2 regions of the Enterobacter sp. UPMP701 genome follow, and region 2 is predicted to be linked to the other one. Evidence: riboswitches for the same ligand, from Rfam matches in the RefSeq annotation. Region 2 holds a riboswitch; the other holds the start of a gene.
What was found. A riboswitch is a leader RNA that binds a small molecule or an ion and turns the genes downstream of it on or off. The one in region 2 is predicted to bind thiamine pyrophosphate.
Positions count from the first base shown of each region.

Region 1: another riboswitch for thiamine pyrophosphate. It lies ahead of thiM (hydroxyethylthiazole kinase); the one in region 2 lies ahead of thiB (thiamine ABC transporter substrate binding subunit).

Region 1 covers NZ_JBSKJN010000003.1:135,637-140,653, reverse strand. The annotation lists gene ACWKXT_RS09315 (GntR family transcriptional regulator) at 1-154, opposite strand, end outside; gene thiD (bifunctional hydroxymethylpyrimidine kinase/phosphomethylpyrimidine kinase) at 197-997, opposite strand; gene thiM (hydroxyethylthiazole kinase) at 994-1,764, opposite strand; TPP riboswitch at 1,800-1,897, opposite strand; gene ACWKXT_RS09300 (YadA-like family protein) at 2,541-3,569, shown strand; gene ACWKXT_RS09295 (hypothetical protein) at 3,729-4,199, shown strand; gene ACWKXT_RS09290 (glycoside hydrolase family 32 protein) at 4,249-5,017, opposite strand, start outside.
Region 2 covers NZ_JBSKJN010000009.1:59,266-64,282, reverse strand. The annotation lists gene thiP (thiamine/thiamine pyrophosphate ABC transporter permease ThiP) at 1-1,448, opposite strand, end outside; gene thiB (thiamine ABC transporter substrate binding subunit) at 1,424-2,407, opposite strand; TPP riboswitch at 2,439-2,539, opposite strand; gene sgrR (HTH-type transcriptional regulator SgrR) at 2,576-4,231, opposite strand; gene sgrT (glucose uptake inhibitor SgrT) at 4,320-4,472, shown strand; gene ACWKXT_RS17755 (sugar efflux transporter) at 4,593-5,017, shown strand, end outside.

The DNA.
Region 1 (5,017 bases), on a different contig from region 2:
CGCGCTCGCCGGGAAGGATATTCCCGTGCTCCAGCACGCCGCTGCGAACCGCGTTTTTAACCGTTTCGGCAAATTTCAGGTACAGCGGCGTGTTGTCCGGCGCGGCGATCCGTTCATTCAGTTGGGCGATTAACCGGGTATGCGCTTGTTCCATCTCTGTTTTTCTCAGGCGTGGTGTTTCCTGCCAGTATAAGGCTTACCACCATTCATGAAAATGGTGAACCGGCCCAATACCGTGACCCACCTCCAGAGTATCGGCTTTGGCAAGTGCGGCCGAGAGCCAGATTTTCGCTTCGCGCACCGTATCGGCCCAGAAGTCATGCCGCGGGCGCAGCGCCGCCAGCGCGGAAGAGAGAGTGCACCCCGTGCCGTGGGTGTTTTTGGTCTGCACGCGCGGGGCCGTAAAACGCTGTTCGCCGTCACGGGTGAAAAGCCAGTCCGGACTTTCAGCATCATCCAGATGCCCGCCTTTCATCAGCACCGCACCGCAGCCCATCGCCAGCAGCGCTTTCCCCTGCTCCTTCATTTCACGTTCAGTTTTTGCGTGCGAGGTGCCTAACAGCGCGGCGGCTTCCGGCAGATTGGGCGTGATGAGCGCCACCTGCGGCAGCAGCTTATGACGCAGCGTCGCCACGGCCGAGGCGGAGAGCAGCGGATCGCCGCTTTTTGCCAGCATGACGGTATCCAGCACCACGTTTTGCACCTGATAGCGTTTAAGGCGCTCGGCCACCGCCTCCACAATGTCCGTCTCAGCCAGCATGCCGATCTTGGTGGTATCGATTCGGACGTCGCTGAACACCGAATCCAGCTGCGCGGCAACAAAATCCGGCTCGATACGGTAGACCGACTGCACCCCGTGCGTGTTTTGTGCCACCAGGGCGGTGATCACCGAGCAGCCATAGGCACCCAGCGCGGAGAAGGTTTTCAGATCGGCCTGGATGCCCGCGCCGCCGCTGGGGTCGGTACCGGCAATGGTCAGGGCGTTAATTCGCTTCATGCCTGTTCCTCCAGCGCGTAGAGCGCATCCAGAAACGCGCTGGCAAAACTGCCTGGTCCACGAGAGGCTGTCACGGCTACCGTTCCGGCACGTTTCATCCATCCGCAGGCCGCGGCAATGTTATCCAGCCGGTCGCCCGGCAGCGAGCAGCTCGCCGCCACAACGGCAGAAAGCGCACACCCGGTTCCTACCACGCGGGTCATTAACGGGTCTCCGCCCGTTACCGTTTGGGTCCGCTCTCCGTCAGTGATGTAGTCCACCTCGCCGGTGACGACCACAATGGCATGGGTCTGGCGGGCCAATACCTGAGCGGCTGGCAACGCGCTGGCGGCGTTGTCGGTCGTATCGACGCCGCGCCCGCCCGCACTCATACCGACAAGGGCCAGGATTTCGGAGGCATTACCGCGAATGGCGGCCGGTTTCAGAGCCAGGATTTGATGGCAAAAACGGGTGCGGAACGTCAGGGAACCCACCGCAACCGGGTCCAGCGTCCAGGGCTTCCCTGCCGCCACCGCGCTTTCTATTGCCCGACGCATCGCCTGTGCGCGCGGCGAGGTCAGCGTGCCGACGTTAATCAGCAGCGCATCGGCGATCGAAGCGAAATGTTCAGCCTCTTCTGCGTCAATCACCATCGCCGGGGATGCCCCCAGTGCCAGCAAAACGTTGGCCGTAAAGGTCTGTACGACGTCGTTGGTCATGCAGTGGGTCAGCGGAGAACGGGTTCGGAAGTGTTGTAAAACGTGTAAATCGAGCAGGTCAGGCTGCATGGGTTCGCTCCTGCCTTGCGTGAAGAAGCGATGACCGGGAAGGCATCTGACTTCCCTACGCTGGCATTATCCAGATCAGGTAATACGGGTATTTCTCAGCCTTCAACGAAGAAGGGCACCCCGAGTCATATGGTAAGTATTAGCTTACATTTTGCCAGATTAGGGCAAGTTTCATGCTGACGCAAGCGCCCTTTCGGGGATCGCTTCTTCATGCAGAACAGGTGCAAAAGATAAGGCTAGCAGCGATAATTACAGGACTATTATGCCACTCCTTTGAATCAACACCATTCTCTATAACATTTCCATTACGTCCAAAAAACACCGACTTTTTCAGCGTTTAAGAAATAGCTCTACTAACATAATTTTTTTCGTTTTCAGTTAGTCTATTTTATGCTTCATTAATCATTGAATATCATTTCGAATGAAATATAAAGTGAGTTCCAAACCGTTTAACCCCGTTAAACATTTAGCCTCTCAATCAAGGTGTTACCACGAAACAGGTATTAGGCTGCACACCTTATAAGTTAATGTAAACATTGAGATATTTTGCATCACCCCCGTAAAAAGTCACTTTGGCTATTCATGTCATTTATGATTTAGATCAATATCTAAATGCTCGCATTAATTGATAGTTACTGCACGTTACGAATTAAGTGATTTATTCAAAATTCTACGTAACCCCGTTATTTTAATCAGGCGTAACCAGACGTTACATCAACACGCCAGGATAGCTAGCCTTACCCATTTTTACTTTTTAAATGATGAGTGCTTTTAAAATGAAAGTTGCTAAAAATGCCGTTACTGCTTTTGTATCGGGTGTTATTTTGACTTGTTCTATGAATGTAACTAAAGCTGCTGATGTAAACGTCGACCTTAACGATAACGTAACCAACTCAGGTACTTTCATTCAGATTCAGGGAACTAATAATACCGCTTATAATCTGGATAATATGAAAGCTGAAAACGCAACACAAGACGGGCAAATCTATAACTTGCAGGGCGATCGTGACCGCATGCAAGACGAGATCAACGTAAGTAAAAATAATATCAGCACTAACACCTCTGATATTTCCTCTCTTCAAACGACTGTTTCTCAGGTAGATCAGGAAGCTAAATTAGCAGGCGCTCTTGCTGACACTGCTAATACAAAAGGTGATGTGGCGTTAAAAGGCGTGCTTACTAACGGAACTGCAATTACTCATATTGAAACAGTTAACGCTGTGCAAGATAGCCGCCTCTTAGCTCTTGAGAATGCACCAAAACCAACTAACGGCGTAGATGGAAAAGATGGCGCTAAAGGTGATAAAGGCGATACAGGCGCACAAGGCGTTGCTGGAATTAACGGACGTGACGGAGCGAATGGTAAAGATGGCCAAGATGGAAAAAATGGCGTGATGACCACCGTGACACGAACGCAGGTAGATACGGCAACGCAAGCTAAAGTCGCAACTAATAGCCAGGCTATTACTGCCGAGGCTGAGAAACTGCAGGCTACCAAACAGACATTACAGGCTCTGAATAACAACACTAACCAGCAATTTAGATCGCTACGTGAGGAAGTCGATAATAATAAGAAAGAAGCAAACGCAGGTATCAGTGGCGCGATGGCGATGGCCGGTTTACCTCAGGTGCAAACGAATCAGCGCGTGATGTTCTCGGCTGGCGGCGCGACTTACAACGGTGAAAGCGCTTTAGCAGTTGGGGCGTCGGTTAACTTTAACGAACATATGGTTGGTAAAGTGAGCTTCTCTGATGACACAGCAAATAACATGGGAGCTTCAGTCGGCGTAGGGATCGGCTTTTAATAAATAACCAGCATGACAAAATACATTCTTATCTCTGTAATATTGTACCTGATACTTATTATCGTTGGCGCATGGTTAGGTATTATGTATCAGGCTTATTATATTTGCGGCAATTAAACCTTCTTTTATCGAATATATGTCATCTAAGGTATCATCGTAATGATAAAGTCACTCTTAGCAGTATTAATAACTGGTGCTACCATCCTGCTTTCTGCGTGTACGTCACCTGCTCAGCGCATGGCCGAATGTGAGCGACAGGGTATCAGCAATGATACCTGCTACCTGGCCGAACAAAATCGCCAGAATGCTTACAATGAAGCTGCACAAAATGCAGCATGGGCGAACGCGCGTGATGCCGCTGCGGGCACGGGGATCTGGGCTAAAAAAGACGCGAAACAACATGCTCAGGCAGCTAAAACGGTTTACGCCTTTAAATGGGAAGGAATGAAGATCACGATTAAAGGTGAGATATTGGATGTCGATGGTGTATTGGGCGCGCTGGATGAAAACGAACCTCAGGCAAAAGTGTATTCCCAAGGGCTATACACCTTCATTTACTATCCCGCTAAAGGCAAATTAGCGGTGAGTAAAGAAGGAAAGTTTGTAGGCTACGCAACAAAGATTAAATAGAAAACAAAGGCGACACCTGTCGCCTTTTTCATTTGCAGGCCTTAACATATTACTCTAGCTGCCACGCCCCGGCATCAATAAGCGACGCGCTCCCCGCCCAGGCAAACAACGCCAGCTCGCGGCACTCGGCATCAGGATATATACGGCTGCTGAGGCACGCCTCGCCCTCATTGACAAACACCTCCACAGACGAGCAGTCAAAGAACAGGCGCAGGCTTAGCGTGTCGTTCAGGTTAAGCGCGACGCTTCGGGTCCCACACAAGCCATATTGCGGATAGTGACGCTCCAGCACCAGGCGCTGCATCTGCGCATCCACGTAGAGGCGTAATCCGTCGCCAAGACGAATGCCGTACTGCTCCGCGCTGCTGTTAGCGCAATCCCACTGCAGAATGACCTCCATCGCATTACAGTTTTCCACCTGAGGGATCTGCTGATTGTTGAGCGTGCTCACCGGCCAGGGGAACCACACCCCTCGCAGGCTTTCGACTTCTCTGGCTGGCCGCATTTGCAGGCGGTTATCCTCACTAAGCGACAGCTCACGCGGTAAAGAGAGCATGCCAGCCCACCCATCCTGCTGTTCCGGAAGGGGGGATTCCCACATGTCCAGCCAGCCGATAACAATGCGGCGGCCGTCGGGCGTCAGGAAGCTTTGTGGTGCGTAGAAATCATGCCCGCGATCCATCTCCACAAATTCCCCTTCACGCACGAAAGGTTGACCGGGCTGCCACTCGCCCAGCAGGTAGCCGCTCTGGAAAAGATTACGATTTTTGAAGCCTTCTGCCGCCAGCCCCTGAGGTGAAAACATCAGCACCCGTTTA
Region 2 (5,017 bases):
AAGAGCGCCACTACGCCAAAATCGCCAATCGACAGCACGCAGGCGAAGGCCAGCGCCTGGGCGAGCGGGCGTTTCAGCGCGCGGAGTTCCACCACTTTCAGACGCTGCCAGCCTTTCATGCCCAGCGACTGGCACAGCAAACTGTAGCGGCTATTGACGTCGCGCATCGGGTTTTCCAGCACCTTGAGCGCGTAAGGGATGGCCATCAGTGCGTTGGTGAAAATGACGATGCCGTCGGCGCTTTCCGGCAGGCCGATGGTGCTGTTGAACAGCAAAAAGAACCCTGTCGCCAGCACGATGCCCGGCATCGCCAGAATCAGCATGCCCGACAGCTCCAGCGCGTGTCCGGCTTTACGGGCATGTCGCGCGTACAGCTCGCGGCTGCTCCAGAGCAGCATCATGGTCAGTGTCACGCAGATTAACCCGGCTGCCAGCGCGATGCGCAATGAGGTCCACGTCGCTTGCCAAAGGACGGGCTGTTGCAGTACTGACAGCACGTTCATATTCAGACCATCAACGATAACGGCCAGCAGCGGCGGCAGCAGAAGCAGGAGCGCCAGCGCGATCAGCACAAAATCCGAGACGCGGCTGTGCAGGCTGTCCTGCGGATCGCGCCAGCCTGTAATGCTGTTGCTTCCTGCGGGAATCGCTTTGCTCAGTCGCTGGCTCAGCAACACCAGCACAAGGCAGCACGCCATCTGCACCATCGCCAGCAGCGCGGCGCGGCCCGGATCGTAGTCGTAACTTAAAGCCTGATAGATTGCCAGCTCGATGGTAGTAGCCTGCGGTCCGCCGCCGAGAGAGAGCACGGTGGCAAAGCTGGCAAAGCAGAGCATAAAGATCAGCGCGGCAACCGGAGCAATCTGGCGGCGCAGCCACGGCCATTCGACAAAGCGGAAGAATGACCAGCCGCGCATGCCGAGCTGGGCGGCAATCTGGCGCTGCTCGCCGGGGATATTCTCCAGCGCCTGCAAAAAGAGACGCGTCGCCATCGGCATATTGAAAAAGACGTGCGCCAGCAGAATGCCCTTCAGCCCGTAGGGAGAGAAGGTCCATTCCAGGCCTGAAGACGCAAAGAGCGAGGCCAGCCAGCCCTGGCGACCGTAGACGCTCAGGATGCCAAAAACGGCCACCAGCACGGGCAGGATCAGCGTCATGGCGCACAGGCGCAGCAGCGCCTGCCTGCCGGGAAAACGTCTGCGATACAGCGCCCGCGCAAGGAAAACAGCCGGGATCGTCGACAGCAGCGCGGAGAGGAACGCCTGCCAGAAGGAGAACCGGATAACATGCCAGAGATAGCTGTCGTGCCAGAGTGCGAGCAGGTCACTCTCTGGCGCGTTGAACCACAATGCAAGAAAAGCCCCCATGCTGACCGCCACCATCAATACGGCGGCGAGCAGCCCGGGAAGTAACCAGCCGGGAATCAACGGCTGACGGCGCGTTGCCATTCACTTACCCATGCTGAACGCTGCGCGGCGACCTGCTGCGGCGTAAACTCCAGCGAGGTGGTTGGTTTGGTCAACTGCTCGAAACCTGCGGGCAGCGCAACGCTGGTGACCGGATACATCCAGTTGCCCGCGGGAATGGCGTTCTGGAACGCTGGTGAAACCATAAATTTCAGGAACTTCTCGGCCAGCTCCGGCTGCTTGCTGGCGGCGGTGCGGGCAGCCACTTCCACCTGCAGATAGTGCCCTTCAGCGAAATTCGCGGCAGCATAGTTATCTTTCTTCTCGGCGATAATGTGGTAGGCCGGAGAGGTGGTGTAGCTCAGCACCAGATCGCTTTCGCCTTTCAGGAACAGGCCGTAGGCTTCGCTCCAGCCTTTGGTGACGGTAACGGTTTTGGCGGCCAGCTTCTGCCACGCTTCCGGCGCTTTATCCCCGTAGACCTTTTGCATCCACAGCAGCAGGCCCAGGCCCGGCGTGCTGGTACGCGGATCTTCATAAATCACGCGCCACTTCTGGTCACTTTCGACCAGCTCTTTCAGGCTCTTCGGCGGGTTTTTCAGCTTGTTTTTGTCGTAAACAAAAGCAAAGTAGCCGTAATCGAACGGCACAAAGGTGTCGTTTTTCCAGCCGCCCGGCACGTTAACGGCATCTGCCGCCACGCCGCTTTTGGTAAACAATTTGGTTTGCGTCGCGGCTTCCAGCAGGTTGTTATCCAGCCCAAGCACCACGTCGGCCTTGCTGTTTTTCCCTTCCATGCGTAGGCGGTTGAGCAGCGACACGCCATCTTCCAGCGCCACGAACTTCAGCTCGCAGTTGCAGTCGGCTTCAAAGGCTTTTTTGACTACCGGGCCAGGGCCCCAGTCGGCAGAGAAGGAGTCGTAGGTGTAGACCGTCAGGACGGGCTTAGCGAAAACAGGCAGTGCAACCAGCGCCAGCAGGGGAAGAACGTTTTTTAACACTTTGCACCTCAGGGTTGAGTGGCAAAGGATTTTGAGCGACAGCCTCAAATCCCTTCGCCGGCGTTATCCGGATCAGGTTCGACGGGTATTATCTCAGCGCACATCATTGATGCAGCACCCCGTTGAGAACGGCAGTATTGTAATGATTTGGTGAATATTACGAAAGCGTTATGGCTCCGGCGGTGCAAACCAGGCGGATTTAAAATCAAACCAGCCCAGGGTGTTCATCCGCAGGCCGCGCATACTGCGCTGGCCCTGAATCATCAGCCAGTGGTGGATCAGCGGAACGATTGCCTGCTCCGCCATCAGCTGCTGGCACCAGACAGCCAGATTCATCTCGCCCGCCCGCCATTGGGCGGCATCCTGCTGCCAGTCTCGATCGATGCAGTGCTGGATCAGCGGGACTTCGTAAAGGTGCGAGAAGAGCGAGAAATCGAGCGGCAGGGTAAAGTTGGCGCTGTTGAGCCAGATATCACTGGTGATATCCCCCTGGTGCCATTCGTCATAGTCGACTTCGTTGACCTCCAGCGTGACCCCCTCGGCCGCCAGCAGTCGGGTCATGATTCTGGCAATAAACCGATGCTCTACGTGCTCGCGGTAGTAGGTCAGGGTGATGGACTCCAGTCCTGCGGGTTTGTCGCAGTGCACCGGGCGGGCGTGGTGCCAGCGCGGAAGCAGGCCGTACGCCGGGAACCAGTATGTCTGGTACTGCTCTTCCGCATGGTAAATCAGATTGGAAGGGGACAAAACGTGGCTAACCCACTTGCGGACGGCCTGATTTGCTCCACGGTTGGTGCGGCGGTCAAACAGGAGATAATAGCATCCTTCCTCCAGGCGACTTTCCACGGCTTTTTCTCCCGTGGTGGGGCCTTCCAGCGTCAGCCCGCAGCTCAGGTCTTCATTGAGATCCGGTAATACCCAGACGTTCACTTCGTCGATCAGCGCCCGATAGCCAAAGTAGTCGTCGAACGCGCGGATTTTCAGCTGATTGCTGTTATTGCGGGACACGGAGTAAGGCCCGGTGCCAATCGGCAGGCTGGCAAAATTGTTCATTGATTCCCACTCGCCGGGCAAAATCATCGACGGCACGTAGCCCAGCAGCCAGGGAAGCCACTTATCCTGCTGCGACAGCTCAATATCCAGCGTCCATGCCGTGGGAGAGTGGATCCGCGAGATGTGCGAATAGAGCGGAAGCGTGCGGGCGCGTTCCAGAGAGGCGATGACGTCACTCATTTCCAGCTCGCGGCCATGGTGGAAGTGAATGCCCGGGCGTAAAAAGAAACGCCAGTGCAGGGGAGAAAGCTGCTGCCAGTGGTGGGCGATATCCGCTTCCAGTTCCCCGTTTTCCTCATTTATGCGCGTCAGGCCGCTGAAAATTTGTCGGGCCATGTGGGTTTCAGAACGCCGTAATGCCGTGCCGGGCAACAGATTTTTCATCGGACGGTAGTAGAGCACCCGCAGAATATGCCGACCCTGGCGAAAGCTGCGCCCAAGGTGCGAGACCAGCATCTGGCGCACGGCGGCTTTGTCGCCCACCAGCTGTACCAGCTGATCGATGCGATCCTGCTCAAGCAGATCTTCCGCCCGCTGCTGCTGCAGCGCCAGACCGGTATAGAGGAAGGTCAGGCGCGAGCGCCTGCCGCGTCCCGCTTCGGCTTCCCAGTTCAGCCAGCCCTGCTGCTGCATGGTGTTGAGCAGCGTGCGCATATGTCGGCGTGAACAGTTGAGCAGGTCAGCCAGCTCGTTCAGCGTGGTCTCCTGCGATTGCCCCTCGCAGCACTGCCAGAGGCGGATAAATTGTTGTTGCAGACGACCAGAAGGCATAAAAGGGGAACTCCTGACAAAAAACCAGCAATTTATTTATCCCTATATTAGGCCAATAATTCTTCCCGATGAAGCGAGGAGGTAAATTATGAAGAGGTCTACCGCACGTCAGTTTTATCAGCAGTACTTTTCAGCGACAAAGGGAGTGTCCTGGCTGGCCCGCCAGTGTGCAGAGCAACGGCTGAAAACGTTAGAAGAACTGATGCAGTGGGACGTTACGAAACCGACCTCTTCCCGCTAACTCGCCTCGATCATGTGTGACTGAGTATTGGTGTTTATCACCCGCCAGCAAAATGTTTTTGCTGGCTTTTTTCGTTTATTCTTTCACCCAATTTCGATTCGCTTTCACAAGGACTTGCGCATGCTGTGGTTGATGACGATGGGGCGACGCCTGAACGGCGTGTACGCCGCTTTTATGCTGGTGGCCTTTATGATGGGCGTGGCAGGGGCGCTTCAGGCACCGACGCTGAGTCTGTTTCTCAGCCGCGAGGTGGGGGCGCAGCCGTTTTGGGTGGGGCTGTTTTACACCGTCAACGCGATTGCCGGGATCCTGGTCAGCCTCGCGCTGGCGAAACGATCCGACAGCCAGGGCGATCGCCGTAAGTTGATCCTCTTTTGCTGCGCGATGGCCGTGGGCAACGCGCTGCTCTTTGCCTTCAACCGCCACTACCTGACGCTCATCACCTGCGGCGTGCTGCTGGCCTCTCTCGCGAATACCGCCATGCCGCAGCTCTTCGCGCTGGCCCGTGAATACGCCGATAACTCGGCGCGGGAAGTGGTGATGTT